4 regions of the Streptomyces sp. NBC_00078 genome follow, and region 4 is predicted to be linked to each of the others. Evidence: riboswitches for the same ligand, from Rfam matches in the RefSeq annotation. Region 4 holds a riboswitch; each other region holds the start of a gene.
The links. Region 4 has a riboswitch for cobalamin ahead of OOK07_RS39290 (IS1182 family transposase). Riboswitches for the same ligand answer to the same signal wherever they lie in the genome.

Region 1 (7,351 bases), 2.3 Mb from region 4:
TGCAGGCGGCGAAGCAGATCAGGTTGAGGAGGAAGCGGCGGCGGTCGGACCTGGACTCCAGTCGGTCCAGTTTGTCGACCGAGTCCATCCACTTGAAGCAGAAGCCGGCCTTCTCGCGGATGGAGGGGATGTTCTCCACCGCCGCGAAGGCCGCCGTGCGGTCCTCCGGGTCGGGAAGGTACGTGTCCAGAAGCGTCAGGTAGAACTGGACGTGGACTGCCTCCTCGAAGAGCTGGCGCGACAGGTACAGGCGCGCCTCCGGGGAGTTGATGTGCTTGTAGAGGGTCAGCACGAGGTTGTTCGCGACGATCGAGTCGCCCGTCGCGAAGAACGCCACCAGGCGGCCGATCAGATGCTGCTCGGCGGGCGTGAGCTTGGCGAGGTCTGTCACGTCCGAGTGGAGGTCGACCTCCTCCACCGTCCAGGTGTTCTTGATGGCGTCCCGGTAGCGCTCGTAGAAGTCCGGGTAGCGCATGGGGCGCAGGGTCAGCTCGAAGCCCGGGTCGAGGAGCTGGGTGTTACGGGTGGGGCTGGTCACTGGCAGGCCTCGCAGGACTCGGGGTTCTCAAGGGAGCAGGCGACCGCATCGGGTTCGGCCGGCTGCTGTACGGGGAGGGTGGCTCGGGCCGCGCGGGCGATCCTCGTCGCCGGGCGGGAGCGCAGGTAGTACGTCGTCTTCAGGCCCTGCTTCCAGGCGTACGCGTACATCGAGGAGAGCTTGCCGATGGTCGGCGTCTCCAGGAACAGGTTCAGGGACTGGGACTGGTCCAGGTACGGGGTGCGGGCCGCTGCCATGTCGATCAGACCGCGCTGCGGGAGCTCCCACGCCGTGCGGTACAGCGCCCGCACCTCGTCCGGGATCCAGGCGAAGTCCTGTACCGAGCCGTTGGCGTCGCGCAGGGCCTCGCGGGTGCGGGCGTCCCAGACGCCGAGTTCCTTCAGGTCGTTCACCAGGTACGAGTTCACCTGCAGGAACTCGCCCGACAGCGTCTCGCGCTTGAAGAGGTTCGACACCTGCGGCTCGATGCACTCGTACACGCCCGCGATCGAGGCGATGGTCGCGGTGGGGGCGATCGCGAGGAGGAGGGAGTTGCGCAGGCCGACCTTCGCGATGCGCTCGCGCAGGGCGGCCCAGCGCTCCGGCCAGGCGTGCTCAGTGTCGTAGTGGTCGGGGTGCAGGACCCCCCTGGCCGTACGGGTCTTCTCCCAGGCCGGCAGCGGGCCGTTGCGCTCGGCGAGGTCGGCGGAGGCCTCGTACGCGGCGAGCATGATGCGCTCGGCGATGCGAGTGGAGAGCCGGCGGGCCTCGGGCGAGTCGAAGGGCAGGCGCAGCTTGAAGAAGACGTCCTGGAGGCCCATGGCGCCGAGGCCGACGGGGCGCCAGCGCGCGTTCGACCGGCCGGCCTGCTCGGTGGGGTAGAAGTTGATGTCGACGACGCGGTCGAGGAAGGTGACGGCCGTGCGGACGGTCTCGTCGAGCCGTTCCCAGTCGATGTCCTGACCGGCCACGAACGCCGCCAGGTTCACCGAACCCAGGTTGCACACCGCCGTCTCGCCGTCCTCGGTGACCTCCAGGATCTCCGTGCAGAGGTTGGAGGAGTGGACGACGTGGCCCGGCTCGGCCGTCTGGTTGGCGGTGCGGTTGGAGGCGTCCTTGAAGGTCATCCAGCCGTTGCCGGTCTGGGCCAGGGTGCGCATCATGCGGCCGTAGAGTTCGCGGGCCGGGATGGTCCTGCGGGCGAGGCCCGCCGCCTCCGCCCTGCGGTACGCGGCGTCGAACTCCGCACCCCACAGGTCGACCAGCTCGGGCACGTCGGCGGGGGAGAACAGGCTCCACGGCTCGTCGGCGTTCACCCGGCGCATGAACTCGTCGGGGATCCAGTGCGCGAGGTTCAGGTTGTGCGTACGGCGGGCGTCCTCACCGGTGTTGTCGCGCAGCTCCAGGAACTCCTCGATGTCGGAGTGCCAGGTCTCCAGGTAGACGGCGGCCGCACCCTTGCGCCGGCCGCCCTGGTTCACGGCGGCGACCGAGGCGTCGAGGGTCTTCAGGAACGGGACGATGCCGTTGGAGTGCCCGTTGGTGCCGCGGATCAGTGAACCCCGGCTGCGGACACGGGAGTAGGCGAGTCCGATTCCGCCGGCGTGCTTGGAGAGGCGGGCGACCTGGTGGTAGCGGTCGTAGATGGAGTCCAGCTCGTCGAGCGGGGAGTCCAGGAGGTAGCAGGACGACATCTGGGGGTGCCGGGTGCCGGAGTTGAAGAGCGTGGGGGAGGAGGGCAGGTAGTCGAGGCGGCTCATCAGGCCGTAGAGCGCGGCGACTTCGTCCAGCGGGCGGGCGCCCGTTTCCGAAGGGGGCGCGGTGTCGTCGGCGAGACCGGCGGCGACGCGCAGCATGAAGTGCTGGGGTGTCTCGATCACCCGGCGGGTGATCGGGTGCCGGAGCAGGTAGCGGCTGTGGAGGGTGCGCAGGCCGAAGTAGCCGAAGCGGTCGTCCGCCCGGGGGTCGACGAGTGCGTCGAGGCGCGTGGCGTGGACGCGGACGAACTCCGCGGTGCGGTCGGCGACGAGCCCTTCCCGGTGGCCCACGGCGACCGACTCGGTGAAGGAGGTGACGCCCTGTGAGGCGGCCTCCGCGGCGATGCTGATGGTGAGCAGACGTGCGGCCAGCCGCGAGTACACGGGGTCCTCCGAGATGAGACCGGCGGCCGCCTCCGTGGCCAGCTCGCGCAGCTCCGTCTCGTCCGCCTGCGCCGAGCGGCCGCGCAGCGCGGCGGCGGCGACCCGGCCGGGGTCGGCTCCGGGGAGGCCGGCGGTCAGCTCGGTCAGGGTCCGCAGCAGTGCGGTTCCCGGGCCGTCCGTTGTCGCCGCTGTCGCGGACGGTGTCGCTGAAGCCGGTTCGGCTGGCGCGATGGTCACGTGGGGCTCTCCCTCGCTCGGCACGGGGCCTTGCGGAGGGCAGGGGGATCACGAGCGCGCACGGCGTCGCGTCCACCGGCCCATTCCACGAGGCCCGGACGTCTGGGCACCCGGACGGTTCGGCCGGGCGCACTGTCGGCAGGTCCTCGGACTGACGCCCATACGTGTGCGAACACGCATGGGTACACCGTTGCGGGACAGTTCCGGATTCGCACCGGATTCCCCTGCGACGACAGCGAGCATGAGCATACATCTTGTGCCGGGCAGGAAAAGCGACCCCATATGTTGTGTCGTAGCGACTTCGGAGCGTGTCAGAGCGTCAACTCATAGGTGTGCAGGGTGAGGTCGGGGTGGTCCGGAAGGGGATTCCAGTCCCGCTCCGGGGCGCGGACGAAGCCCAGGCGCCGGTAGATGCGGTGGGCGGTGTGCATCAGCTGCTGGGTCGACAGGACGATGCCCGTGCAGTCCTCCGCGGCCCGCGCCCGCTCGATGCACGCCCGCACGAGAGCCTCGCCGGTCCCGCGTCCCCGCGCCCCCTGCGCGACCGCGAGCATCCGTATCTCCGCCTCCCCCGGCCGGGCCACGTCGGCCATGGGTCCGCCGGACGGGACGTAGGTGACTCCGCCGAGCAGCTTCCCGTCCGCCATGGCGACCAGTACGTCGGCCGAGGCCGCCCGCTTGGCCACGTTCCGCAGTTCGCCGAGGTATCGGTCGCTCTCGCCGAACGTCAGTAGGCCGTCCTGGAGGTAGGCCTGGGCGGTGATCTCGCCGAGAGTCTCGTACTCGCCGGGGTCCGCCTGCCGGATCACGATGTCCATGGGTCGAGTGTGGCGGACGGGTACGACAACGGGCCGCCGGATTTCTCCGACGGCCCGTCCGGTCCCCGTAGTTCCTACCGGCAGTGGTCCCGGTGGTTCCCAGCCAGTCCCTCGTGGATGTGGCCCCTAGTGGGACGTCCCCGCGGTCGCCGGCGGCAGCTCCACCTGAACGCCGGCGTCGCCCGCGTCCGCCGTGTAGTCCTCCGGCCTGGTCTCGTCGATGCCCTCAGGGGCCTTCACGGCCTTGAGGACGAAGGTCAGGACCACCGTCACCACCACGTTCAGGACGAACGCCGTCAGGCCGATGTAGCCGATCTCCCCGATGCCGGGGATCTCCTTGGCCGAGCCTCCGAAGTGCTTCTGCGTGGGGGAGGCGACGCCGTATGCGGCGAGGGTGCCGTAGACCATGCCGACCGCCCAGCCCGCGAGCAGCGCCCAGCGGTGGAACCAGCGGGTGAACAGACCGCCGACCAGCGCCGGGAAGGTCTGCAGGATCCAGATGCCGCCCAGGAGCTGGAAGTTGATCGCGACCGTCTTGTCCATGGTGAGGACGAAGACGAGCGCGCCCACCTTCACCAGCAGCGAGACCAGCTTGGAGACCTTGGTCTCCTGCGCCGGCGTCGCGTCCGGCCTGATGAAGTCCTTGTAGATGTTGCGGGTGAACAGGTTCGCGGCCGCGATCGACATGATGGCCGCCGGGACGAGGGCACCGATGCCGATCGCCGCGAAGGCCACGCCCGCGAACCAGTCGGGGAACATGTTCTCGAACAGCTGCGGGATGGCCAGCTGCCCGTTGGTGACCTTGACCCCCGCCGCGATCGCCATGAAGCCCAGCAGGGCGAGGAGGCCCAGCATCAGGGAGTACAGCGGCAGAATCGTGGTGTTGCGGCGGATCACGTTGCGGCTCTTCGAGGACAGCGTCGCCGTGATCGAGTGCGGGTACATGAAGAGCGCGAGCGCGGAGCCCAACGCCAGTGTGGCGTACGTCCACTGGCCCGGCTCGGCCGGCGCCAGCGCACCGCGCGGCTTGCCCGTCGCCGGGTTGGTCTGCGTGAACGCGTGACCCGCCTTCGCGAAGATGTCGTCGAAGCCGCCCAGCTTGATCGGGATGTAGATGATGGCCACCGCGATGACGAGGTAGATCAGCCCGTCCTTCACGAACGCGATCAGCGCGGGGGCCCGCAGACCCGAGGAGTACGTGTAGGCCGCCAGCACGCCGAACGCGATCAGCAGCGGCAGGTCCTTCACGAACCAGTTGGTGTTCTCGCCGCCGCCCACTCCCATCACGTCAAGGACGGCCTGGATGCCGACCAGCTGGAGCGCGATGTACGGCATGGTGGCCAGGATGCCGGTGACGGCGACCGCCAGCGACAGCCCCTTCGAGCCGAAGCGGCCGCGTACGAAGTCCGAGGTCGTCACGTATCCGTGCCGGTGCGAGACCGACCACAGGCGGGGCAGGAACGTGAAGATCAGCGGGTAGACGAGGATGGTGTACGGCACCGCGAAGAAGCCGGCCGCGCCCGCCGCGTAGATCGCCGCCGGGACCGCCACGAAGGTGTAGGCGGTGTACAGGTCGCCGCCGAGCAGGAACCAGGTGACCCAGGTGCCGAACGACCGTCCGCCCAGGCCCCATTCGTCCAGGCTCTCGTTCTCGGCCTTGCGCCAGCGGGCGGCCAGGAAGCCCATGGCCGTGACGGCCAGGAAGAAGAAGATGAAGACGCCGAGTGCGACGCCGTTCACGCCGTCGTTCATTCCGGCGCACCGCCCTTCTGCGAGGCGCGGGCGCGCTGGTCACGCTGCCACAGCTTGTACGCGGTCATGGTCAGCGCCGTGGAGATGAGCACCCACAGCATCTGGTACCAGTAGAAGAACGGGATCCCGATGAACGCCGGGTCCGTCTTGGCGTAGGAGCCGACCCACAGCATCGCCACGAACGGTGCGATCAGGCACAGGGCGATGACCACACGGACCGGTGTCACCACCGGTGGTCTCACTTCGGGCACTTCGGACATGTTGCGGCTCCGTCCCCTCACGATCACCTGTGATCACCTGTGTAATGCGCAGGCAATCTAGGTCACCGTGTCACGGGAACGGAAGGCCTCGTCCGCATATCGGTATGTCGATTCGGTGAAGGCCCGGCATCGGCGTCAGCGGCGGCGTGCCGGCAGCAGCGGAAGCCCTGTCGCGGGTCTCCTTGCTGACGGCACATCCGCATTGGCTCGAACTGGTTCAGGGCGCTCAGTCGACAGGCCTCTTCAGTCGTGCCACGAACTTGTAGCGGTCCCCCCGGTACACCGACCGCACCCACTCCACCGGCTGGCTCCCCCGGTCCAGTGAGTGCCGGGAGAGCATCAGCATGGGCAGGCCCACGTCGGTGCCGAGCAGGCCCGCCTCGCGCGGGGTGGCCAGTGAGGTCTCGATGGTCTCCTCGGCCTCGGCGAGATGGACGTCGTAGACCTCGGCGAGTGCGGTGTAGAGGGACGTGTACTTGACCAGTGACCTGCGCAGGGCCGGGAAGCGCTTGGCGCTCAGGTGCGTGGTCTCGATGGCCATCGGTTCGGAGTTGGCCATCCGGAGGCGTTCGATCCGCAGTACCCGGCCGCCGGCCGTGATGTCGAGCAGCTCGGCGAGGCGGTCGTCGGCGGTGATGTAGCCGATGTCCAGCAGCTGCGAGGTGGGTTCGAGTCCCTGGGCGCGCATGTCCTCGGTGTACGAGGTGAGTTGTAGCGCCTGCGACACCTTCGGCTTGGCCACGAACGTGCCCTTGCCCTGGATCCGCTCCAGGCGGCCCTCGACCACCAGCTCCTGGAGGGCCTGGCGCACCGTCGTGCGGGAGGTGTCGAACTCGGCGGCCAGTGTGCGCTCGGGCGGTACCGGCGTGCCGGGCGACTGCGTCTCCGTCATGTCGAGCAGGTGCTTCTTCAGGCGGTAGTACTTGGGGACGCGCGCGGTACGGACACTCGCCCCGCCCTCGTTCTCCGCACTGCTGACATCGGTGGTCATGCTCTGCCTTCCCGGCTCCGGATGCGGCTCACGTCGTGATCCCTTCTGTATACCGTCGCCGCCTCTTCTGGTCTAGTCCACAACGCCAAGTGGTCTAGCGGAAGAGGCTACTCCGGCCTCATGTTTTCGCTGGCTTCTTACTTAAAGGTTCCTGCATATATAGGTCGCATAACAGCTGGTCAGAGCCGTTTCCTTCACTCTTGACAGGCGTTTTGGTCTGGTCCAAGCTCCCGGTACTGGTCTACACCATTGGTCCAGGTCCCGGCCCATGGGCGGGGGGTGTGGCATCCCTGAGGAGGGTGGCGTGAAGCGCAAGCTGACAGTCGCGATCGGCATCGCGGGCATGATGGTCTCCATCGCCGCGTGCGGCGGCAATGACGACAACGGCTCTTCCCACAGCGGCGCGGACGCCAAGGAACTGACCGTCTGGCTCACCGTCGACGCCCAGAACAACTGGCCCGACCTGGTGAAGGCCGCCGACGCCGCGGTCAAGAAGGCGCATCCCGGCATCAAGATCAACCACGAGTACTACGGCTGGCCGGACAAGAACACCAAGCTCGACGCCGTCCTCGCCACCGACAAGGCGCCGGACGTGGTCGAGATGGGCAACACCG
Region 2 (7,351 bases), 1.4 Mb from region 4:
CTGCCCGTCGAGGTCCCGGCCTTATCGCGTGACGTGAGTCACGGTCACTTCGGTGAGTCGGGGACCCGGTGTGCGCCCGTACCCCCTGATGACGATCAGACGCCGGGTGCAAAGATTGGGCGCGCTATGACTGTCGGAGGGTGGTGCCGCACGCTGCGGGCCGGTGTGTTCGCCGCCGCCTGCGTGCTGCTGGCCGCCCTCGGCCACGTGACGATGTCCGGCACTCCCGTCCCCTGGTGGACCATGGCCGCCGGCACCGCGGCAAGCGGCATGACCGGCTGGTTCCTGGCCGGCCGTGAGCGCGGACGGACGCTGATCGTCACCGTTGTGGTCGCCGCCCAGGCCGTGCTCCACGAGACGTTCTCCCTGGGCCAGACCCCGATGCCCGGGACAACACCGGACCCCGGTGCCGCACCGGTCGCCATGACCGCCATGACCGCCATGACCGCCATGACCGGCAGGGACACGGGCACCTCCGGTGGCGCATCCATGAGCGGCGTGACACACATGGCGACCGGCTCGGGCGGCATGGGGCACACGCACGCCATGGCCGACATGGGCGGCATGGGCGACGGCGCCTCGTTCGGCATGGTCGCCGTCCACCTCCTCGCGGCGGTCCTGTGCGGGCTGTGGCTCGCCCATGGAGAGCGCGCCGTCTTCGACATCCTGAGGGCCGCGGCAGCCCGGCTGGCCGCGCCGCTGAGGATGCTGCTGGCGCTACCCGTACCCGCCGGCCGCCCGCCTGCGCGCAGGCGCCGTATCGCCGCGCACCGGTCGTCGCCGGCCCGCTTCCTTCTCTGTTACTCCGTCACGTCCCGGGGACCGCCCCTGGGTGCCGCTGTCGTCTGAGACAGCCGGATCGACCGGGGCTCACCCCGCTTCTCGCCATGCCGCGCTCGCGCGTGGATCTCCCCAGGACCACCCGCCACTTCGTGCGGGCCGATGGGCGTGCGACGAGCCCCGGGCATTCGCCGTACCCACCGCGTACGGCCGCACCCAAGTGCCGGAGAGCCCCGCCCCATTGCGGGGCGTCGGCTCCGGATGACCCGAGAAGGACATCACGTGATCACTCCTGTCCTGCCTGCTCCCCGCCGGGCGGAGCGCGCGGCGGCGGACGCCTCCGCCACCGCCTGGGCACTGGCCGCCGGTAAGGGCGACCCCCACGCGGCCGAGCACTTCGTGCGCGCGCTGCACGGCGACGTACTGCGTTATGTCGCCTACCTGAGCGGCGATCCCCAGATCGCCGACGACCTGGCCCAGGACACGTTCCTGCGGGCCCTCGACAGCCTGCCGCGTTTCCAGGGGCAGGCCTCGGCCCGCACCTGGCTGCTGTCCATCGCCCGCCGTGCGGTGGCCGACAGCTTCCGCCGGGCCGCGGTCCGGCCCCGGTCGTCCGACCGGCACGACTGGCAGTCGGCGATGGAACGTTCCCAGCCCCGCGGACTGCCGGGCTTCGACGACGGCATCGCACTCCTCGACCTGCTGGAGACGCTGCCGGACGAGCGCCGCGAGGCGTTCGTGCTGACCCAGGTGGTGGGACTGTCCTACGACGAGGCGGCCGGTTTCATCGGCTGCCCCGTCGGCACCGTCCGCTCCAGGGTGGCCCGCGCCCGGGCCACCCTGGAGCGCCTGCTGCTGGAAGCCGAGAGCCAGGCCGCCAGGGCAGCTTGACGTGCTGGCCGGCGCCTGCCGGGGACGCCGGCCAGCACTCGAACGGAACTCATGGGTTGCATGCCTGCCCCCTGCCCGCATTCCCGTCTGCCCTCGGGCCTCAACTGGCAACGCCCGGACCAGAATTGGCGACTGTCTGGAACTCTGGCCTCGCTGGCGCGGGAGGCGAAGGCGGGCAAGCCGGACGGCGTGGCCGGCGCCTGAGCGATGGCGCACACCCGGCGGAAGGGGGACCGGGTTTACGCGGTGTGGCCGTGGGGCGAGCAGCCCAGCGGGACGGCCGGGCGCGGCAGGAGAGGCAAGGACCCGGACCACCGGCGCAGAGGACCGCCTCCCGGAATGGGCCGCGAGTTCTGTCGCCGGCGACCGACGACAGGCCCGATATCGGGGCCACTTGACGGGGGAGAGGGAGATCACTCCAGGTGGGGCGGTATTGGCCAGGTTCGCGGCACACGGTACCGTCGGTCTGATATCGACGACGGCAAGACGGAAGCCGGTGAGAGTCCGGCACGGTCGCGCCACTGTGTGCCGCCGCCCCGCAGGGGGTGGTGGCGAGTCAGACCCGTAGCCGTCGTCATGTGCACCACCGAGATGGGACGCGAGCTCCCGAGGAGGCCCTGCCATGGCGCAGCATGTCGCCCAGCCGACAGTCACCACCCCCGTCGTACCCGCCAAGCTGCCGCTGAAGGACATAGCCCCCTGGGCCGTCTTCGTCGGCGTCCTGATGCTGGTCCTGCTCTACTTCGTCGGCGCCGAACAGGGCGCCACCTCCGTGTTCAGCGGCACGGACGTCCATGAGTGGGTACACGATGCCCGCCACCTGCTCGGCTTCCCCTGCCACTGATTTGAGGGACGCCGCACACCCATGAACTCCACAACGGTAAGAAACCTCCTGGTGCGGGGCATGCTCGCCGGCCTGGCCGCCGGCGTGCTCGCCCTCGTTGCCGCCTATCTGCTCGGTGAACCGTATGTAGACAAGGCGATCGGCTTCGAGGAGGCGCACTCCCACGAGCACGAGATGGAAGTCGTCTCCCGCTCCCTGCAGTCGACCGCCGGTCTCGCCACCGGCGTTCTGGTCTACGGGGTCGCGTTCGGCGGCATCGCCGCGCTCGCCTACTGCTTCGCCCTCGGCCGCGTCGGCCGCTTCTCGCCGCGGGCGACCGCGCTGCTGCTGTCCGGCTGCGCGCTGCTGACGGTGTACGTGACGCCGTTCCTGAAGTACCCGGCCAATCCGCCGTCGGTCGGCAGCGCCGACACCATCGGCAAGCGCACCACCCTGTACTTCCTGATGATGCTGCTCAGCGTGCTCCTCGCGATCGCAGCCACCATCCTCGGCAAGCGACTCCAGCCGAACCTGGGCACCTGGTGGGCGACGGTGGTCGCGGTTGCCGCGTTCGCCGTCGTGATCGGCCTGGCGTACGAGTTCCTGCCCGTCGTCAACGAGGTGCCGAAGGACTTCCCGGCCACCGTGCTGTGGCGCTTCCGGCTCGCCGCCCTGGCCATCCAGGCCACCCTCTGGGGCAGCTTCGGACTCGTCTTCGGCGAGCTGGCCGAGCGGTTGCTGAACCCGAAGCCCGTGTCGGCGGCCGCGAAGGCGACGGTCACCGCTCCCAGCTGACCATGAATCGAACAGGTGAGAGGGCCCGCGGAACCATCCGTGGGCCCTCTCATCGCCTTGGGCGGCCGTGAGGCGATCACCCTGACCGTGGCGGAGTACGAGCAACTCATCGCCGGCCGCCCTGTGCTCACTGATCGGAAGCGGCGGCCCTCAGCGGGTAAACGACGTCGTGGTCGGACAGGTTGGACGGTCAGACGGGTCGTACCGTCAGACTCAGACTCAGACTCAGACTCAGACTCAGACGAGGTCGAACCGGTCCGCGTTCGAGACCTTGACCCACGCGTCGACGAAGTCCTTCACGAACTTCTCCTTCGCGTCGTCGGCCGCGTAGACCTCGGCGACCGCGCGCAGCTCGGAGTTCGAGCCGAAGACGAGGTCGGCGCGGGTGCCGGTCCACTTGACCTCGCCGGTCACGTCGTCGCGGCCCTCGAAGGTGTTCTGGTCCTCGGAGGTGGACTTCCACGTCGTGCCCAGGTCGAGCAGGTTGACGAAGAAGTCGTTCGTCAGCTTGCCCGGGGTGTCGGTGAAGACGCCGTACGAGGTCTGCTGGTGGTTGGCGCCCAGGACGCGCAGGCCGCCGACGAGGACGGTCAGCTCGGGGGCGCTCAGGCCGAGCAGGTTCGCCCGGTCGAGCAGCAGGTACTCGGCCGGCAGGCGGTTGCCCTTGCCCAGGTAGTTGCGGAAGCCGTCCGCGGTGGGCTCCAGCGCCTCGAAGGACTCGGCGTCGGTGTGCTCCTCCGTGGCGTCCACGCGACCCGGGGTGAAGGGCACCTCGATGTCGTGACCGGCGTCCTTGGCGGCCTTCTCCACGGCGGCGGCGCCACCGAGGACGATCAGGTCGGCCAGGGAGACCTTCTTGGCGCCGGAGTTGAACTCCGACTGGACGCCCTCCAGGACACGCAGCACCTGCGCCAGCTCGTCCGGCTGGTTCACCTCCCAGCCGGCCTGCGGCTGCAGACGGATACGGGCGCCGTTGGCACCGCCGCGCTTGTCGCTGTTGCGGAACGTCGAGGCCGACGCCCACGCGGTGGTGACCAGCTGCGAGACGGTCAGACCCGAGTCGAGCAGCTTGGCCTTGAGGGACGCGACGTCACCGGCGTCGATGACCGCACCCTCGGCCTGCGGCAGCGGGTCCTGCCAGATCAGGGTCTCCGCCGGGACCTCCGGGCCGAGGTACAGCGACTTCGGGCCCATGTCACGGTGGGTCAGCTTGAACCAGGCGCGGGCGAAGGCGTCCGCGAACTCCGCGGGGTTCTCGTAGAAGCGGCGCGAGATGGGGCCGTAGATCGGGTCGAAGCGCAGCGACAGGTCGGTGGTGAGCATCGTCGGAAGCTTCTTCTTCGACGCGTCGTGCGCGTCGGGGATGATCGCCTCGGCGTCCTTCGCCACCCACTGGTTGGCCCCGGCGGGGCTCTGCGTGAGCTCGTACTCGTACTCGAAGAGGTTCTTGAAGAAGCCGTTGCCCCACTGGGTCGGGGTGGCGGTCCAGGTGACCTCCAGGCCGGACGTGATCGCGTCGCCGCCCTTGCCGGTGCCGTACGTGCTCGCCCAGCCCAGGCCCTGGGCCTCGATCGGGGCGGCCTCGGGGTCGGCGCCGACCAGGCTCGCGTCGCCGGCGCCGTGGGTCTTGCCGAAGGTGTGACCACCGGCGATGAGGGCGACGGTCTCCTCGTCGTCCATCGCCATCCGGCGGAAGGTCTCGCGGATGTCGCGGGCCGCGGCGATCGGGTCCGGGTTGCCGTTCGGGCCCTCGGGGTTGACGTAGATGAGGCCCATCTGGACCGCGCCGAGCGGGCTCTCCAGCTCACGGTCGCCGGTGTAGCGCTGGTCGTCGAGCCAGACCTTCTCGGGACCCCAGTACACGTCCTCCTCGGACTCCCATACGTCCGCGCGGCCGCCGCCGAAGCCGAAGGTGTCGAAGCCCATCGACTCCAGGGCGACGTTGCCGGCGAGGATCATGAGGTCGGCCCAGGACAGGCTCTTGCCGTACTTCTTCTTGACCGGCCACAGCAGACGGCGGGCCTTGTCGAGGTTGCCGTTGTCCGGCCAGCTGTTCAGGGGGGCGAAGCGCTGCTGGCCGGCGCCGGCGCCGCCGCGGCCGTCGCTGATGCGGTAGGTGCCCGCGCTGTGCCAGGCCATACGGATCATGAAGGGGCCGTAGTGACCGAAGTCGGCCGGCCACCAGTCCTTGGAGTCCGTCAGCACCTCGGTGATGTCCTGTTTGACCGCTGCCAGGTCGAGGCTCTGGAACGCCGTGGCGTAGTCGAAGTCCTCACCGAGCGGGTTGGCCACGGCCGGGTTCTTGGCAAGGATCTTCAGGTTGAGCTTCTCCGGCCACCACTGGCGGTTGCCGCCGCCCTGGGTGGGGTGAAGGGCACGGTCGTGCGCCACCGGGCACTTCGCTTCGGCGGCGTCGTTCTTCTCGGACATGGGAATCCTTCCGGGGGGTGGGTGCTCAGGCCGTGCGAGCGGTGGAACAGTCGGGGCACAGGCCCCAGTAGATGACCTCGGCCTCGTCGATCGCGAAGCCACGGTCGTCTGACGCGGTGAGACAGGGGGCGTGACCGACCGCGCAGTCGACGTCGAAGACGGCACCGCACGACCGGCACACGAGGTGGTGGTGGTTGTCGCCGACCCTTCCCTCGAAGCGTGCCGGGCTGCCGGGCGGCTCGATGCGGCGTACGAGGCCTGCCGTGGTCAGCGCGTGGAGCGCCTCGTACACGGCTTGAAGGGATATGTGGCCCACCCGGTCGCGTACGCCCGAGGCGATCGCCTCGACACCGAGGTGGTCACCCCGGCGGACGGTTTCGAGCAGTGCGACGCGGGCGGCCGTCACCCGCAGGCCGACACCGCGCAGCTCGTCGGCGGTGGTCGGGGTCCGGGGCGAAGTCATGCGCCCAACCTACCCGCATAAACACGAATGGTTCAAGAAAACGAACGGTACATGTTTGGTGACCGCGCGACGGCTCCCCGGGGGATCCCCGCTGATCGAGGGGTTCGCACCACCGATCACGGAGTTTGCGCCACAGATCAAGGGGTTCGCACCACTGTTCACGCCTACGGGTGAATCAGGGAATGGATGTCCGGTCTGCGGCGGTGCGGTGCGGTGTGCTGGACACGACGTGCCGTGACGGGACGGGACGAAGGGGGAGCGGATCCGTGGATGTCTTCGTGCTGTGTGCCTGGCTGCTGACCGCGGGCCTGGGCGGCTATCTCGCCCTGGTGTGGATCCGGCACGGCGGCCTGCGGCAGCGCACGCCGGGCGTGACGCGGCTGCCGCTGTGGCTCGTCGTGGGGCATGTCGTGCTGGCCGTCACCGGCCTGGCCTGCTGGACGGCGTATCTCGCGGGCGCCGTGCGGGGCACGGCCTGGGCGGCCTGCGCGGTGGTGCTGGTGGTCGCCGCGTTCGGGTTCATGATGCTGCTGCGCTGGCTGCCCAGCTCGGGCCGGCACTCCCGCGGCGGCAGAACCGCCGAGCGTCACTTTCCGCTCACCGCGGTCGTCGCCCACGGGATGAGCGCGGGCGCCACCGTGCTTCTGGTCGTTCTGGTGGTCATGGGACAGGTGTGAGCCGGCTGTTCCCGGGGCCGTCGCTCCAGGGCCGTGAGTCGGCTGGTCCCACTGTCATTGCTCCGGGGCCGTGAGTCAGCTCGTTCCGGGGTCTTCGCTCCGGGTCGCGGCCGAGCGGGAACCGACGAGCAGCAGGCACAGCACGGCGACGCCCGCGACCGCGCCCGTCAGGAGCAGCAGCGGATCGAGAGGGCGGCCGGCGGAGGCGGCGGCGCTCTCGGTGTCCGGCGCGGGCTGGGCCGCCGCGGACGGGACGGGGGAGGAGGACGCTCCCTCTGACGCCGCGGGGGCGGCGGCCTCCCTGGTCGCGGGCCTGGACCGGTCCATGTTCATCGGCGGCATCGCCGATGCGGCGGACCGCCTCGGTACGGCCGTGGGGGCCGGGGCCGGGGCCGGGTGGTGGTGGACCGGCGCGTGGGTGGTGGGGGCGGCGGCCGGCTGGACGACGAGCTGGGCCGTCATGCCCGGGTGCACCGTGCAGAGGTAGCCGTA
Region 3 (7,351 bases), 6.4 Mb from region 4:
TCCATCCCCTCCGCGATCCGCCGGCACAGCTGCTCCAGCAGGTCGATGGCGTCGGCGGCCGTACGGGACGGCCCCTCGACGAGGTCACTCAGCTCCACCGGCACCTTCACCGGCGCACCCGGCTCGGCGAGCAACTCCTTCTCGGCCAGCCCGAAATGAGCCGCGAGCGAAGCCCTGAGCCCCGGCAGCGCGTTCGCCTGTCCGCCCCACACCTGCGAGGCACGCAGCACGGCGAGTACCAGATTGACGCGCGGCTCACCGACCGGTCCGCCGCCGAGAATGTGCAGACCGTCCCTGATCTGCACGTCCTTGATCTCGCACAGATAGCCGTCGATGTGCATGACGAACTCGTCGAAGTCGCCGTCCTGCGGCTGCTCGTCCACGTGCAGGTCGTGGTGCAGCTCGGCCGCCTTGACCAGCGTCCAGATCTGGGCCCGCACGGCAGGCGCCTTCGTCGGGTCCAGGTCGGAGACCAGCGCGTACTCGTCGAGCAGCTGCTCCAGCTTGGCCAGGTCGCCATAGGTGTCGGCACGGGCCATCGGCGGTACGAGGTGGTCGACGACCGTGGCGTGCCCGCGCCGCTTGGCCTGGGTGCCCTCGCCGGGGTCGTTGACGATGAAGGGGTAGATCAGCGGCAGTTCGCCGAGCACGGCGTCCGGCGCGCACCCGCGCGAGAGCCCCAGGCCCTTGCCCGGCAGCCACTCCATCGTGCCGTGCTTGCCCATGTGGACGATCGCGTCGGCGCCGAAGCCCCCCTCCGATGTCGCAGCCTCCAGCCAGCGATAGGCCGCCATGTAGTGGTGCGAGGGCGGCATGTCGGGGTCGTGGTAGATCGCGATCGGGTTCTCGCCGAAACCACGCGGCGGCTGGATCATCACGACGACGTTCCCGAACTGCAGGGACGCGAGCACGATGTCGTCCCCGTCGACGTAGAGGGAGCCCGGCGGCTCACCCCACGCCTCCAGCATCCCGTCCCGCAGCTCGGGGTCGAGCTTGTCGAACCACGCCTGATAGTCCGCGAGCGGTACGCGGGCGGGCGCGGAGGCCAGCTGCTCCTCGGTCAGCCACTCGACGTCGTGACCGCCGGCCGCGATGAGCCGGTGGATCAACTCGTCGCCGCCCGCCGGGTATGCGGTGACCCCGTACCCGGCGTCCTTCAGGGCGTCCAGCACCCGGACCGCCGAGGCGGGCGTGTCCAGGCCGACCGCGTTGCCGACGCGCGAGTGCTTGGTCGGGTAGGCGGTGAAGACGAGCGCCAGCTTCTTGTCCGCGTTCGGCTTGTGCCTCAACCGTGCGTGCCGTACGGCGATTCCGGCGACCCGCGCGGCCCGCTCCGGGTCGGCGACGTACACGGGCACGTCCTCGGGGCCCTGCTCCTTGAACGAGAACGGAACGGTGATCAGGCGCCCGTCGAACTCCGGGATCGCGACCTGCATCGCCGCGTCCATCGGGGACAGCGCGGCGTCCGACTCGTCCCAGGCGTCCCGCGAGGAGGTGAGGCACAGGCCCTGCAGGACGGGGACGTCGAGATCGGCGAGCGCCCCGATGTCCCATGCCTCCTCGTCGCCGCCGGCCGAGGCGTGGGAGGCGTGCGTGCCGCCCGCGGCCAGGACCGTGGCCACCAGGGTGTCGGCCCTTGCGAGGGTCTCGTACAGCGCCGGGTCCGCGCCGCGCAGCGAACCGCAGTACACCGGAAGGGCGTTGGCGCCGCGTGCCTCGATCGCGTCGCACAGGGTGTCCACGAAGGCGGTGTTGCCGCTCAGCTCATGGGCCCGGTAGAAGAGCACGCCGACGGTCGGCCGCCCCTCGGTGAACTCCCGCTCGCCGTGGACGCCGTGTTCGGGCATCTTCTGCGGTTCGAGGAAACCCTCACCGGTCAGCAGCACGGTGTCGGACAGGAACCGGGCCAGCTCGGTGAGGTTGGCGGGCCCGCCCTCGACGAGGTACCTGAGCGCCTCGGCGACCACACCGGCGGGCACCGACGACTCGGCCATCAACTCCGCGTCCGGCACGGTCTCCCCGCCGAGCAGCACGGTCGGTACGCCGGACGCCCTGAGCGCGGCGAGCCCGTCCTCCCAGGCCCGCTTCCCGCCGAGCAGCCGTACGACGGCGATGTCCGCGCCGTCGAGCAGCCCGGGCAGTTCCTCCGCCACGTCCACGCGGGTCGGGTTGCCGATCCGGTAGTCGGCACCGGAGGCGGCCCGGGCCGCCAGCAGATCCGTGTCGGCGGTCGACAACAACAACACTGTGCTCATGCGGGCGCTCCCGGTGGAATGAAAGGCAGTCCTTGCGGCGCGCCCGACTCGATGAGCCGCCACAGCGCGTCCGTGTCCGCGTGCTGTTCGATCAGGTCGCCGAGCCGGTCGAGCTGCTCCTCGCGCAGCGCGGCGAACGAGGTGTCGGGGGCCGGCACGAAGCGGCGGCCCGCGGCGGCCGCCACCTCCCGCAGGAAGGCCCGCCGGAAGCCGTCCGACTCCAGCGAACCGTGCCAGTGCGTGCCCCAGGTCCGGCCGACCCGGCAGCCGTCCAGGCTGTGTCCCCCGTCGTCGGAGATGAAGGCTTCCCCGCCGGTGACCTCGGCGACCCCGTGATGGATCTCGTACCCCTCGACGGGCTCGCCGAGGGCTTGGCCAACCGGCCGCGTGAGGGTCTTCTCGCGGGCGAACCGCACCCGCACGGGCAGGACTCCGAGGCCCTCGACGTGTCCGCGCCGGCTCTCGACCTCGTCCTCGATGTGCTCGCCGAGGATCTGGTAGCCACCGCAGATGCCGAGGACGGGCCGCTGCTCCAGCGCCCTTCGCACCAGGACGTCCGCAAGGCCGCGCTCCCGCAGCCACTCCAGGGCCTTCACCGTGCCCCGGGTGCCCGGAACGATGACGAGGTCGGCGTCGGCCAGCTCCTCGGGCCGGTCCACGAACCGCACGAGGACACCCGGTTCGGCGGCCAGCGCGTCCACGTCGGTGAAGTTGGACATGAGGGGGACCGCGCAGACGGCGACGCGCAGCACGTCCTCACCGAGGGGCGGCGCGACGTTCGACTCGAGCGCCGTCCCGCGCAGGGCTGTGCTTGATTTGAAGGCGGGCCGCAGGCCGTCCTCCTCGTCGATGCCGAGACCGTGCCGGAAGGGCAGGACGCCGTAGGTGTGCCGCCCGGTGAGGCCGTGCAGCATGTCGAGCCCGGGCTCCAGCAGGCCGACGTCTCCCCGGAACTTGTTGACGAGGAACCCGGCGACGAGTTCCTGGTCCTCGGGCGAGAGAAGTGCGACGGTCCCGAAGAAGGAGGCGAAGACGCCGCCACGGTCGATGTCCCCGACCACGAGCACGGGAAGCCGCGCGTTCCGGGCGATCCCCATGTTCACGATGTCGGTACGCCGCAGGTTGATCTCGGCGGGAGAACCCGCCCCCTCACAGATCACGGCGTCATACGTGCCCCGCAACCCGGCGAGGCAGTCGAGGACGGTGCCGAGAAGCTGCTGCCGCCCCCCTTGCAGGCCGCTGCCGGGGGGCGACCCTCCGGGCTCCGCGAAGAACCCGCGCGCACTCAGCTCGCCGACCGGCTTGCCCATCAGCACGACCTGACTGCTCTGCTCGCCACCGGGCTTGAGCAGCACGGGATTCATGAGCGCGGTGGGTTCGATCCGGCAGGCCTGCGCCTGCATGGCCTGAGCCCGCCCGATTTCGGCGCCCTCCCGGGTGACGAACGAGTTGAGCGACATGTTCTGCGCCTTGAAGGGCGCGACCTTGACGCCTTGCCGCACGAGCCAACGACAGATCCCGGCGGTGACGACGCTCTTGCCGGCGTCGGAGGTGGTACCGGCGACGAGCAGACCACCGCTCATTTCCTGTGTCCCTTCACCATGAGGCGCGCGGCGACACTGACGCCGAGCGCGAGCAGTCCGACGCGGCGCGAGAGCCGTACGGCCCGCTCGATGTCGGGCACGCCGACGGCCCGGCCCACCCGGTTCAGGACCGGCCGGTGCTCGACCCGCCCCCCGTACGACAGGGTCCCGCCGAGCCGTACCCCGAGAGCCCCGGCGAACGAGGCCTCCACGGGACCGGCGTTGGGGCTCGGATGCCCGCCGGCGTCGGACCGCCAGGCCCGTACCGCGCCACGCGGGTCATCACCGGCGACCGTCGCCAGTACGGCGGTCAGCCTGGCTCCCGGCCAGCCCGCCACGTCGTCCAGCCGCGCGGAAGCCCACCCGTAGCGCCGGTACGTGGGCGACCTGTGCCCGACCATGGCGTCGAGGGTGTTGACGGCCCGGAACCCGAGCAGCCCCGGCACCCCGCCGACGGCCCCCCACACCAGGGCCCCCACCACCGCGTCGGAGGTGTTCTCCGCGACGGATTCGACGACGGCCCGCGCGATCCCGTCGGCGTCCAGAGCCTGCGGATCCCGCCCGCACAGATGCGGCAGCCGGGTCCTGGCACCCTCGACGTCACCCGACTCCAGTGCGCGCCCGATGCTCCGGGCCTCACGAGCGAGCGAAGTCCCCCCGACGACGGCCCAGGTGGCGGCGGCGGTCACCGCGACGGAGGCGGCGGGGGAGCGACGTACGGCGGAGACGGCGACCGCACCGATCCCGACGGCTCCACCGGCGCACACAAGGGCATGCAACGCGCCCCACCCGCGGTGGTCACGCCACAACACCCGTTCCACGGCACCGGCGGCCCGCCCGAACGCGGCGACCGGATGCCCACGGCGCGGATCGCCGAGCAGGAGGTCACCGAGAAGGCCGGCGGCGGCGCCGTACGCGAAGACGCGATCGGCACGCAAGGGGCTCAGCCGATCGCTGGGTCGGATAGGGCTCGGGCTCGGTCGGTGCCCCTCAAACGGCAGCCGCGCATGGCGATTTGTCCTCACTCAGGGTGTCCACGCCCTGGTTCGACGAGACCGACGGTGAGAGTTCCTGGCTCCCGGGACTACCTACCCCGGTGACAGTGGCGGGACCGCGCCGGACTTCCACCGGCTTCCTCTCGCGCCGTCGTACATGGCTCCGGCAGTCCACCACGGGCCCGGAAGAGCAGTCAACTTGCTGTTGACCTGGGACGGAGGAGTGTGCGCAGGCCCACATCCAAGAGGTCGCCGGGGTCACGCAAACGCGTGGTGCCGGGACGGATCACCGTCCCGGCACCCAAGGGGTCCCAGGCCTCAGGCCTTGGCCACCACCAGATAGATCCCGTACGCCACCGCCGCCGCGCATGCCGCGAAGCACACGTACGCGGCCGTGACCGCGGCCGCGGCCGAGTCGCCCTGCGTGGCGGCGCGTTCGCGGCGTGACAGGCCCATGATGCCGAGGGTGAACAGGGCCACGAGGCCCACGGTGACCGCGAGGCTGACGCCGAAGACAGAGCCCAGAGCTGCCCAGTCGATCTTCATGCTGCTTCTCTTCCTTCGTACCGGGTGCGCGGACTCAGACGGCCGCGGCCGGCGGGATCGCGGGGTCGGGGACGGCCGTGGCGGCCGTGGCCGGGGCGGGGATGGTGGCTGTCAGGTCCTCGGCCACCGTGCCCGCCGGGGGCGGGGCCACGGCGGCGATCGCCGTGGTCACCACACCGGCCGGTTCCTCGGTCTCGTTGACGTTCGTCGCGTCGACGACCTCGCGCCGGGAGAGCTTCCAGATGGCCGCGCTGGAGGCGATCAGGAAGACGGCGACGACGGCGGTGCCCCAGGCGCCGAGATCGGTGACCGACTCGGCCAGCGCGCCCACCAGGGCCGCGGCCGGCAAGGTCAGGCACCAGGCCACGAGCATCCGGGTCGCCGTCGACCAGCGGACCACGCCGCCCTTGCGGCCGAGGCCCGCACCCATCACCGAACCGGAGACGACGTGGGTGGTGGACAGGGAGAAGCCGAGGTGCGAGGAGGCCAGGATCGCGGTGGCCGCGCTGGTCTGGGCGGCGAAGCCCTGCTGCGGCTGGAGTTCGGTGAGGCCCTTGCCCATGGTGCGGATGATCCGCCAGCCGCCGAGGTAGGTGCCGAGCGCGATGGCGAGACCCGCGGAGAGGATGACCCAGGTGGGCGGGTCGGAGTCCGGGGCGACGGCGCCGCCGGCGACCAGGGCGAGGGTGATGATGCCCATCGTCTTCTGTGCGTCGTTGGTGCCGTGGGCCAGCGAGACCAGGCCCGCGGAGGCGATCTGCCCGGCCCGGTAGCCCTTCGCGGCGGCCTTGCCGTCGGCCTTCCTGCCCAGGGTGTACGACAGCCGGGTCGCGAGCATCGCTGCGAGGCCCGCCACGACCGGGGCGGCGAGCGCGGGGATGAGCACCTTGGTGACGAGCACGTCGCCGTGCACGGCGCCCGTACCCGCCGAGGCGACGGTGGCGCCGATCAGACCGCCCATCAGGGCGTGCGAGGAGCTGGAGGGGAGCCCGACCAGCCAGGTCAGCAGGTTCCAGAGGATCGCGCCGACCAGCGCCGCGAATATGACCTCGGGACGTATGCCGGTCTCGTCGACGAGACCTTTGGAGATCGTGTTGGCGACCTCCACCGAGAGGAAGGCGCCAACAAGGTTCAGCACGGCGGACATGGCCACCGCGACCTTGGGCTTGAGCGCGCCGGTCGAGATGGTGGTGGCCATCGCGTTGGCGGTGTCGTGGAAACCGTTCGTGAAATCAAACGCGAGTGCGGTTACGACCACAATCGCGAGGATCAGCGAGAAGTTTTCCATTTACCCAGGCAATCGTTCGAAGTCATCGGTCGGTTGACCGTAGGAAACCTGAGTGAACGGAAGATGAACTGGGGAGGTCTCTGGAGTGTCTGGATGAGGGGGTCGCCGTACCGCCCGCTTTCGGCGTCCCCCTGGCCCCTTCTGTCCCCTGGTCACTGGCTCCGGGCGAACCTCCTCAGCTGCGCCTGGGACCCGTTGAAGAGATTCTGGTCACCCGGCAGGCTGCCGCTGTTGTCGTACTGCCAGAAGGTCCAGAACGACCACCCGGCCGGCAGTGATCCCGCGTCCGCCGAGTCGTGGCGGGCGATCCACAGCGCGTGGTTCGAGGCGAAGGCGCGGCTGCGGCCGGTGCATGTGTTCCACCAGTGGGCGGTCGTGTAGATCACCGGGCGACGGCCGGTGAGCTGCTTCAGCTCGTCGCTGAACGACTTGATCCAGTCGACCATGCCCGCCTTGCTCAGGCCGTAGCACTTGTGCCTCGAGTCGTACGGGTTGTACTCGATGTCGAGCGCGGGCGGCAGAGTCCAGCCGTCCGCGCTCCACCTTCCGCCGTTGCGCACGAAGAACGCTGCCTGCGTCGCGCCCGGCGACCTGTCCGGCAGCGCGAAGTGGTACGCACCGCGGATGATCCCTGCGGTGCGGGCGCCGCCGTACTGCCGGCCGAAGTACGGGTTGCGGTAGTCG
Region 4 (7,351 bases):
ATACCAACGAGCAGCTGGTACGTCAGTGCGTCGCCACGGGGGGCGTTCTCGGGACGCGGCCAGGAGCCGTGGCGCTCGTCGGCTTCCTGCCCTTCGCCCTGGGCGGTCCGGCCCTCGGCATCACCGTCGTCATCCCCCGGATGGACTTTCGCAGGCCGGGCCGGGCCCGTCGTGACGACCTGCTGCACGCGGCGGCGCAGACCGGCGCGACGAGCCTGCTCGGCTCCCCGGCCCTCATGACCGTGCTCGCCGGCGAAGGCCACAGGGAACCGGCTCTCGCCACCGTGCGGTCGGTCGCCACCTTCGGTGCTCCGCTGGAGTACGGCCTCCTGGACCGCCTCACCGGCACGCTGCCGGACCAGGCCGTGATCCGCAGCGTGTACGGCGCCACCGAGTGCCTGCTGGTGAGTGCGATCGACGGCCAGGACCTGCGTTCCGCCCGCGCCGCGTCCGAACGAGGTGGCGGCCGCTGCGTGGGCCGGACGGTGCCTGCTACGTCCGTGGCCGTCATCCCGGCCGACACCGGACAGGTCGCGCACTCGCCGGAGGCCGGACCGCTGCCCGCCCACGAGGTCGGCGAGATCACGGTGCGCGGCCCATTGGTCAGCCGCACCTATTACGGCCGCCCGGACGCCGACGCTCAGGCGAAGATCCCCGACGGGCCGGACGTCTGGCACCGCACCGGCGATCTCGGCCGCACGGACGACGAGGGGAACCTCTGGTACTGCGGGCGCAAGGCGCACGCGGTACCGAGTGCCGACGGACCCCTGTTCACCGAATGCATCGAGCCGGCGTGCAACGCGGTCGACGGAGTCCGGCGCACGGCCCTGGTCGACGCCGGCAGCGACCAGCAGGCTCTGCCCGCTCTGTGCGTGGAAACCGACGGGCGGCGACGCGGGGCGGAGCGCGGCCGGCTCGTCGCCGACCTGCGTCGCACGCTTGCCGCGCTGGAAGGCGGGGCTCACGTCCGGGCGATCGTCTTCCACCCCGGGTTCCCTGTGGACATCCGGCACAACGCGAAGATCGAACGGGGCGTCCTGGGCCAGTGGGCGCGTCGCCGGCTGGCAGCGAAGGGTCGTACCGGCCAGACAGCGGAGGAACGCGCGTGAAGATTCTCGTCACGGGTGGCAGTGGCTTTCTGGGCGCGGAGATCTGCCGGCGTCTCGCGGCCCGCGGGCACCAGGTGCGTTCACTGCAACGCGGCCGCCGTGCCCTGCCGCCCGGCGGGGCCGAAGCCGTGCTGGGCGACATCCGCGACACCGAGACCGTCGCGGATGCGGTACGCGGATGTGACGCCGTCGTGCACACGGCCGCGCTGGCTGACGTATGGGGGCCGCGAGGGGACTTCGCGTCCATCAACATCGGGGGAACCGCGGCCGTCCTCGACGCCTGCCGACGCCATGGTGTGCGCCGGCTGGTCAACTGCTCCAGTGCCAGCGTGGTCTTCGCCGGACAGGACCTGGAGGGTGTGGACGAATCCGTCGCCCTGCCCGGCCGGTTCCTTGCCCCCTATCCCTGGTCCAAGGCCAGAGCGGAGCAGCTGGTCCTGGCTGCCAACCGCCCTGGTCTGGCGACCGTGTCCCTGCGGCCCCACCTGATCTGGGGTGACGGCGATCCGCATCTGCTGCCTGGTCTGCGCGCCGCGGTCCGTAAGGGGAAACTGCTGTTGCCGGGAGCGGGGTCCCAACTCGTGGACACCGTGCACGTGGCCGACGCGGCCGAGGCACACGTGCTGGCGGTGGAACAACTGGCGGCGAACTCCCCGTTGGCAGGCGCGAGTTACTTCATCACCCAGGGCCGGCCCTGCACCCTCGCCGACACCGTCCGGGGGCTACTGGCGCACGACGGCCACGCCGTGGAGGTGCGGGGAATCCCCGCTTCGGCCGCGCGAGCCGCTGCCGTGCTCCTCGAAGCCACCGCGAAGGCGGCCCGACGACGGCAACGCCCGCTGCTGACACGCTTCCTGGTGGCCGAGCTGACGCGGGCCCACTGGTTCGACATCTCCGCGGCGCGCCGCGATCTCGGTTACACCCCCGCCGACCACTCGTGGGAGAAGCGGGAGACCGATGACGCGATCGGATCCGGCGACGTCGCCGGCCGCCACGGCTCGTTGGCCCGGCGCGGGTAGCGGATCACCGGGTACCCCGGGCCGTCGGTGACGTCGGCCCGGGGTCCGCTCCACGGCGGCGCGGCCTTCCGCGAAGGTCGAGGAGAGTTTTGGCTTGCCGGAGGACTCTGCTGCGCAATTCGTTCAGGCGGAGAGTCTGTAGCTGAGTCGTTCGAGTCTGCTGGTGCGGGGGCGGTTGAGGGGGCCTGTGGTCCAGTGGGCGTCGAGCCTGATCACGTTGAGTGCGGTGGCGGAGAAGGCGTGTTGGAGGCGGACTTTCGGCAGGCCGCGGTAGCGGGCCCGGCGGATGCCGGTGATGTCGAGGGCCTGGTTGATGGTGCCCTCGACTCCGGCACGCAGGGCGTACTTGTTCTTCCAGGTGTCGGTCTTCTGCTCGGCGCGGGCCCGGGCGAGGTTCTCGTGGAGTTCCTCGGGACGCAGGGTGAGCATGCGGCGCCCGGTCTTCGAGGTGGTGCACTGCTTCTGGAGAGGGCAGTCCCGGCAGGTCAGGACGCTGAAGGTGATGACGATCGCGTCTTTGCCGTGCTGTTTGACCGGGTTCCAGTGGGAGCTGGTCCTGCCGGCGGGGCAGCGGACCTGGCGGGTCTTCCAGTTGATGGTGAAGGCGTTCTTGTCGAAGCCTTCGGCGGCCTTGGCCTGGTCAGAGTGGTCCTGGAGGACCGGGGTGACCATGCGGATGCCCTGTTTCAGGGCCTTGGTAATCAGGTCGGCCGACGGGTAGCCGGAGTCGAGGTAGTGCTCGCCGGGCTGCACTCCGTGCTCGGCGAGCTTGCGCTGGATCGGGGCGGTCGCCTTCACATCCGGCACGGTCGCGTCGGTGGTGTGCACGTCGGTGATCAGATTCGGCATCACCCCTGTGCCCACCCCTGTGCCCACGTCGGCGTCGGCGTCGGCGTCGGCGTCGGCGTCGGGGAGGGTGGTGCAGGTCTCCGTGAGATGGATCTTGTAGCCCATCCAGAACAGGTCGTCGCCCTTGGCCGCCCAGCGTGCGTCGGAGTCGTAGGGGGAGGCCAGGCGGAGTTGGCCGGGCGGGACGCCGTCGTCGGCGTCCCGCTTCTTGATCACCTGCCGTCCCCGGGCATCGGTCCGGACGATGTAGGTCTGCACGAGGACCTGCCGCAACAAGCCCACGGCCTCGATCTCGCGAATCCAGGCCGGAGCGTCATCGGCCCAGGCCGCCCGGCACAAGGCGATGGCATCCTGCCCGAAGACCTGGGCGAGACGGTCACGTTTCGTCTGCGAGGGCGGCATGCGCCAGCCGTCGACCCGCGGCCCGTACCGCTCGGCGAACTCAGTGACGTTGATGTGTCCGGCCAGCCAGGCCGGTGCCGCGACCGCGAGGGCCTCCAGGGCCGCCCGCACACTCTCCCCGGCCAGCTCCAGACGGTTCAAGTCCCGCACCGCACTGATCACATGGGTGGAATCGGTGCGCTGCTTGCCTCCGGCCGCCACCAGGCCGGCGTCCTTGCAGTGCTCAAGGAGCCGGTCGAAGACCACCCGCTCCATACCGTTGTCCGCGAGCCGGGCCCGGAACCGGCACAGCACACTCGCATCGAATCCGGTGTCCGTCAGCTCCGCACCGAGCGCGTACTTCCAGTCGATCGCCCGCACCGCCATCGCCGCGGCCTGCCGATCCGTCAGGCCCTCCGCGAACTGCAACACCATCACCAGCGATAACACCCCCGGCGACAGTCCCGGCGCCCCGCGCACCCCGAACGCCTCCGTGAACGGCTCATCGACGAAGACCTCCGCGAGGCGATCCCGCGCCCGTATCGCCAGGCTCCCCTTCGGAAACGCCGCCCGGGCCACCACCACCGTCTGTTCCGGGATCTCCGGCAACCCCACCGGCCGCATCGACATCCGTACCGCCTCCAGGACCGCACGACAGGAAGGCGACCCCGCCAACGATCATCGCCGACCCGGCCTTACCCCCGCAGCGAATTGCGCAGCAGAGTCCCGGAGCGGTTGGGGCCGAGCAGGCCGATCGTCTCGCCGGGGCGCGGGGTGCCTCGGTTGTCGGGGCTCGTACTGGAGCCCGGCCTGCGGACGTCCTGCCCGCACCAGGCACGGAGGTGCCAGCAGGTCTTCGGACTCGGGTTCGTCCGGCCGGGGTGCCTTCCCTGTGCTCGCCCCCATCGGCCCTCCGGTCGGCACGGGCTCCTCCCAGTGACGTCACATGCCCCGCCCGTCCCCCTCACCGCTGTGCGTCAGCTCCGGATTCACACCGGGCTCCCCGGCCTCGGATGTGGCTCGACTGGCTACCCGCGATCAAGACCGTCGTACGGTCGAGTCGCGCGGCCGGTGATCCACTGCCGCGGGCCGAACCTCCGCGGCCAGGCGCGTGAGATCTCGGAAACAAGCCGTTCACAACGCGATGGATCTTCGGGAAACAAGCGGTTTCTAGCGTGTCCCCCCATGGATTCGAAGCTGTATACGCGGCCGGGCACGGTGCCGGGTCCGGCGGCGGCAGGCGCGCCGTCGCTGCGCGAGTCGGTCTACGCGAAGCTGCGCGCGGCCGTGCTCGACGGCGATTTCGGCGCGCGTGAACGGCTGGTCGAGCTGCGGCTGGCCGCACGGTTCGGGGTCTCGCGGACGCCTGTGCGCGAGGCGCTGGCGCGGCTGCTGGCCGACGGGCTGATCGAGCGCGGCGACGGCGGCTTCTTCGTCACGATCCCCAACCTGGCCCAGCTGAAGGATTTCTACGAGCTGCGGGTCACCCTCGAGCTGCGTGGGATCGCGCGTGCCATCGAGGATCCGGCCGTCCGGCACGATTCGGCAGTCATCGGCGCCGAGTTGGAGCACTGGTACGCGCTGCACAAGCAGCCCCCGGAGCCGGATCCGCGCTTCGTCGTCCAGGACGAGAGATTCCACGCCGCACTCTCCCGTGCCTCCGGCAATCCCGCGCTCGCCGAGGCCCTCGTGGCGGTCAGCGAACGGATCCGCCGGGTGCGGCGGTACGACTTCCTCACCCAGGACCGAGTGGAGACGACCATCACCGAACACATCGAGATCCTGGAACTCGTCCGTGACGGGCGGCTCGACGAGGGCCTGCGGGCCCTGCACGCCCATATGGGTGACTCGATGGCCGGTGTGACGGAGCACGCCCAGCGGGCCATGACGCAGATGACCCTGCACGCCGGCCGCTTCTGAGGACGGCAACCGCCTGAGAAATCCGGGGACTTCGGCCCCGGGCCTTCGACTCCCCGGCTGCCGACGACGCCAACCCGGGCCCCACCGCTCACCACACCTCCGCCCCCACCGGAGCATCACCTCATCCCCGAAGGGTCGATCATGAGTGCAACCCACTCCCCACAGACAGCCACAGCGTCGGACTCTCCCACCAGCCAGGCCACCAAGGAGACCCTGGAGGACTACACCCTCCGCTTCGCGCCCCGCAGTTACCGCCGCTGGACCCCGATGGTCGTGGCGACGACCGCGCTCGGCGGGATCGCCTACATGGCGGACTTCTCCATAGGCGCAGGCATCGGCCTGGCACACGGCACGGGCAACGCGCTCCTGGCCATCGCCGTCGCCGCGGTCGTCATCTTCATCACCGGCTTCCCGCTCGCGTACTACGGCGCCCGCTACAACATCGACCTGGACCTGATCACCCGCGGCTCCGGCTTCGGCTACTACGGGTCGGTCCTCACCAGCGTCATCTTCGCCAGCTTCACCTTCATCTTCTTCGCCCTCGAAGGCTCGATCATGGCCCAGGGCCTCAAGCTCGGCCTCGGACTGCCGCTGTGGCTGGGCTACGCCATCTCCACCCTGATGGTGATCCCGCTGGTGATCTACGGCATGAAGGCGCTCAGCAAGCTCCAGGTGTGGACGACCCCGATCTGGCTGCTGCTCATGGTCGCCCCGCTGGTCTACCTGATCTCCACCGACCCGGGCACCGTCCAGCACTTCCTCGCCTACACGGGCACCGACGGCGAAGGCGGCGTCAACACCGCCTCCGTGCTGCTGGGCGCCGGCGTCTGTCTCTCCCTCATCGCGCAGATCGGCGAACAGATCGACTACCTGCGCTTCATGCCGCCCAAGACCGAGGCCAACAAGCGCACTTGGTGGACCGCGGTGGTCATGGCCGGCCCCGGCTGGGTGGTGCTCGGCGCACTGAAGCAGGCCATCGGTGTCTTCCTCGCCGTCTACATCCTCGCCAAGGTCGGTCCGACGGCGGCGCCCGAGCCGATCCAGCAGTTCCGCGGCGCGTTCGACGCGATGATGCCGTCCTGGATGGTCGTCCCGCTCGCCGTGGCGCTCGTGGTGATCAGCCAGATCAAGATCAACGTGACGAACGCGTACTCCGGTTCACTGGCGTGGACCAACTCCTTCACCCGCGTCACCGGACGCTATCCCGGACGCATGGTCTTCGTGCTGGTCAACCTGGGCTTCGCGCTGGCTCTGATGGAAGCCGACATGTTCAGCTTCCTCAACAGCATCCTCGGCTTCTACTCGAACTGTGCGATCGCCTGGGTCGTCACCGTGGCCACCGACATCGGCGTCAACAAGTACCTGCTGAAGCTCTCCCCGCTCCAGCCCGAGTTCCGCCGCGGCATGCTCCACGCGGTCAACCCCGTCGGTGTCGTCGCCTTCGTGGCTGCTTCCGGCCTCTCGATCGCCATGTACTTCCACGCGCTCGGCGACGGCCTGCAGCCGTACTCCCCGGTCGCCGCGGCCGTCATCGCCTTCGTCCTCACCCCGCTGATGGCCGTAGTCACCAAGGGCAGGTACTACCTCCGCCGCGCCGGCGACGGCATCGCGGAACCGCTGCTCGACGCGGAGGGCAACCCGAGCGCCACGACGTACGACTGCCACGTCTGCCAGCAGGCATACGAGCGGCCCGACGTGACCGCGTGCGCCACCCATGACGCGGTGGTCTGCTCACTGTGCCTGAGCACAGACAAAATCGGAGACCACGTACTGCCTGCCACCGCCTAGCAGGCGGGGAGGGCGGGGCGCCCATCCACCCCGCCCTCCTCGGGCAGATACGCGCGCCAACGCCGAGGGGGCGTGCGTGTCCGGCACCACCTGGTCGGGGTTCGGGCCGTCGGGCCGCGACGAGAACCCAGGGCAACTCCTCCGAAAGCACGGCATCACGCCTGTTCCTCTCACCCCTCCTCCGGTAGCCGGGGCCGTCCGCTCGCCCGGCTGACCGCGCGTGCGCCGAACGGGCGCACGTGGCGCGCCGTGCGTGAGCACGGCGTGACGGCTGTCCAAGCTGGG

Region 1: another riboswitch for cobalamin. It lies ahead of OOK07_RS28910 (ribonucleoside-diphosphate reductase subunit alpha); the one in region 4 lies ahead of OOK07_RS39290 (IS1182 family transposase).
Region 2: another riboswitch for cobalamin. It lies ahead of OOK07_RS33050 (CbtB domain-containing protein); the one in region 4 lies ahead of OOK07_RS39290 (IS1182 family transposase).
Region 3: another riboswitch for cobalamin. It lies ahead of OOK07_RS09375 (cobalamin biosynthesis protein); the one in region 4 lies ahead of OOK07_RS39290 (IS1182 family transposase).

What each region holds. Positions count from the first base shown of each region.
Region 1 covers NZ_JAPELX010000001.1:6,129,733-6,137,083, forward strand. The annotation lists gene OOK07_RS28905 (ribonucleotide-diphosphate reductase subunit beta) at 1-475, opposite strand, end outside; gene OOK07_RS28910 (ribonucleoside-diphosphate reductase subunit alpha) at 535-2,916, opposite strand; cobalamin riboswitch at 3,037-3,165, opposite strand; gene OOK07_RS28915 (GNAT family N-acetyltransferase) at 3,228-3,734, opposite strand; gene mctP (monocarboxylate uptake permease MctP) at 3,861-5,486, opposite strand; gene OOK07_RS28925 (DUF3311 domain-containing protein) at 5,483-5,746, opposite strand; gene OOK07_RS28930 (GntR family transcriptional regulator) at 5,973-6,737, opposite strand; gene OOK07_RS28935 (extracellular solute-binding protein) at 7,042-7,351, shown strand, end outside.
Region 2 covers NZ_JAPELX010000001.1:7,063,694-7,071,044, forward strand. The annotation lists gene OOK07_RS33040 (hypothetical protein) at 127-849, shown strand; gene OOK07_RS33045 (sigma-70 family RNA polymerase sigma factor) at 1,063-1,671, shown strand; cobalamin riboswitch at 2,108-2,259, shown strand; gene OOK07_RS33050 (CbtB domain-containing protein) at 2,294-2,515, shown strand; gene OOK07_RS33055 (CbtA family protein) at 2,537-3,289, shown strand; gene katG (catalase/peroxidase HPI) at 3,527-5,719, opposite strand; gene OOK07_RS33065 (Fur family transcriptional regulator) at 5,745-6,182, opposite strand; gene OOK07_RS33070 (hypothetical protein) at 6,449-6,859, shown strand; gene OOK07_RS33075 (cupredoxin domain-containing protein) at 6,935-7,351, opposite strand, start outside.
Region 3 covers NZ_JAPELX010000001.1:2,010,396-2,017,746, reverse strand. The annotation lists gene cobN (cobaltochelatase subunit CobN) at 1-2,255, opposite strand, end outside; gene OOK07_RS09380 (cobyric acid synthase) at 2,252-3,838, opposite strand; gene OOK07_RS09375 (cobalamin biosynthesis protein) at 3,835-4,776, opposite strand; cobalamin riboswitch at 4,885-5,024, opposite strand; gene OOK07_RS09370 (hypothetical protein) at 5,152-5,379, opposite strand; gene OOK07_RS09365 (inorganic phosphate transporter) at 5,414-6,667, opposite strand; gene OOK07_RS09360 (lysozyme) at 6,820-7,351, opposite strand, start outside.
Region 4 covers NZ_JAPELX010000001.1:8,448,312-8,455,662, reverse strand. The annotation lists gene OOK07_RS39300 (AMP-binding protein) at 1-1,109, shown strand, start outside; gene OOK07_RS39295 (NAD-dependent epimerase/dehydratase family protein) at 1,106-2,128, shown strand; gene OOK07_RS39290 (IS1182 family transposase) at 2,252-3,988, opposite strand; cobalamin riboswitch at 4,189-4,402, opposite strand; gene OOK07_RS39285 (GntR family transcriptional regulator) at 4,544-5,278, shown strand; gene OOK07_RS39280 (purine-cytosine permease family protein) at 5,420-7,066, shown strand.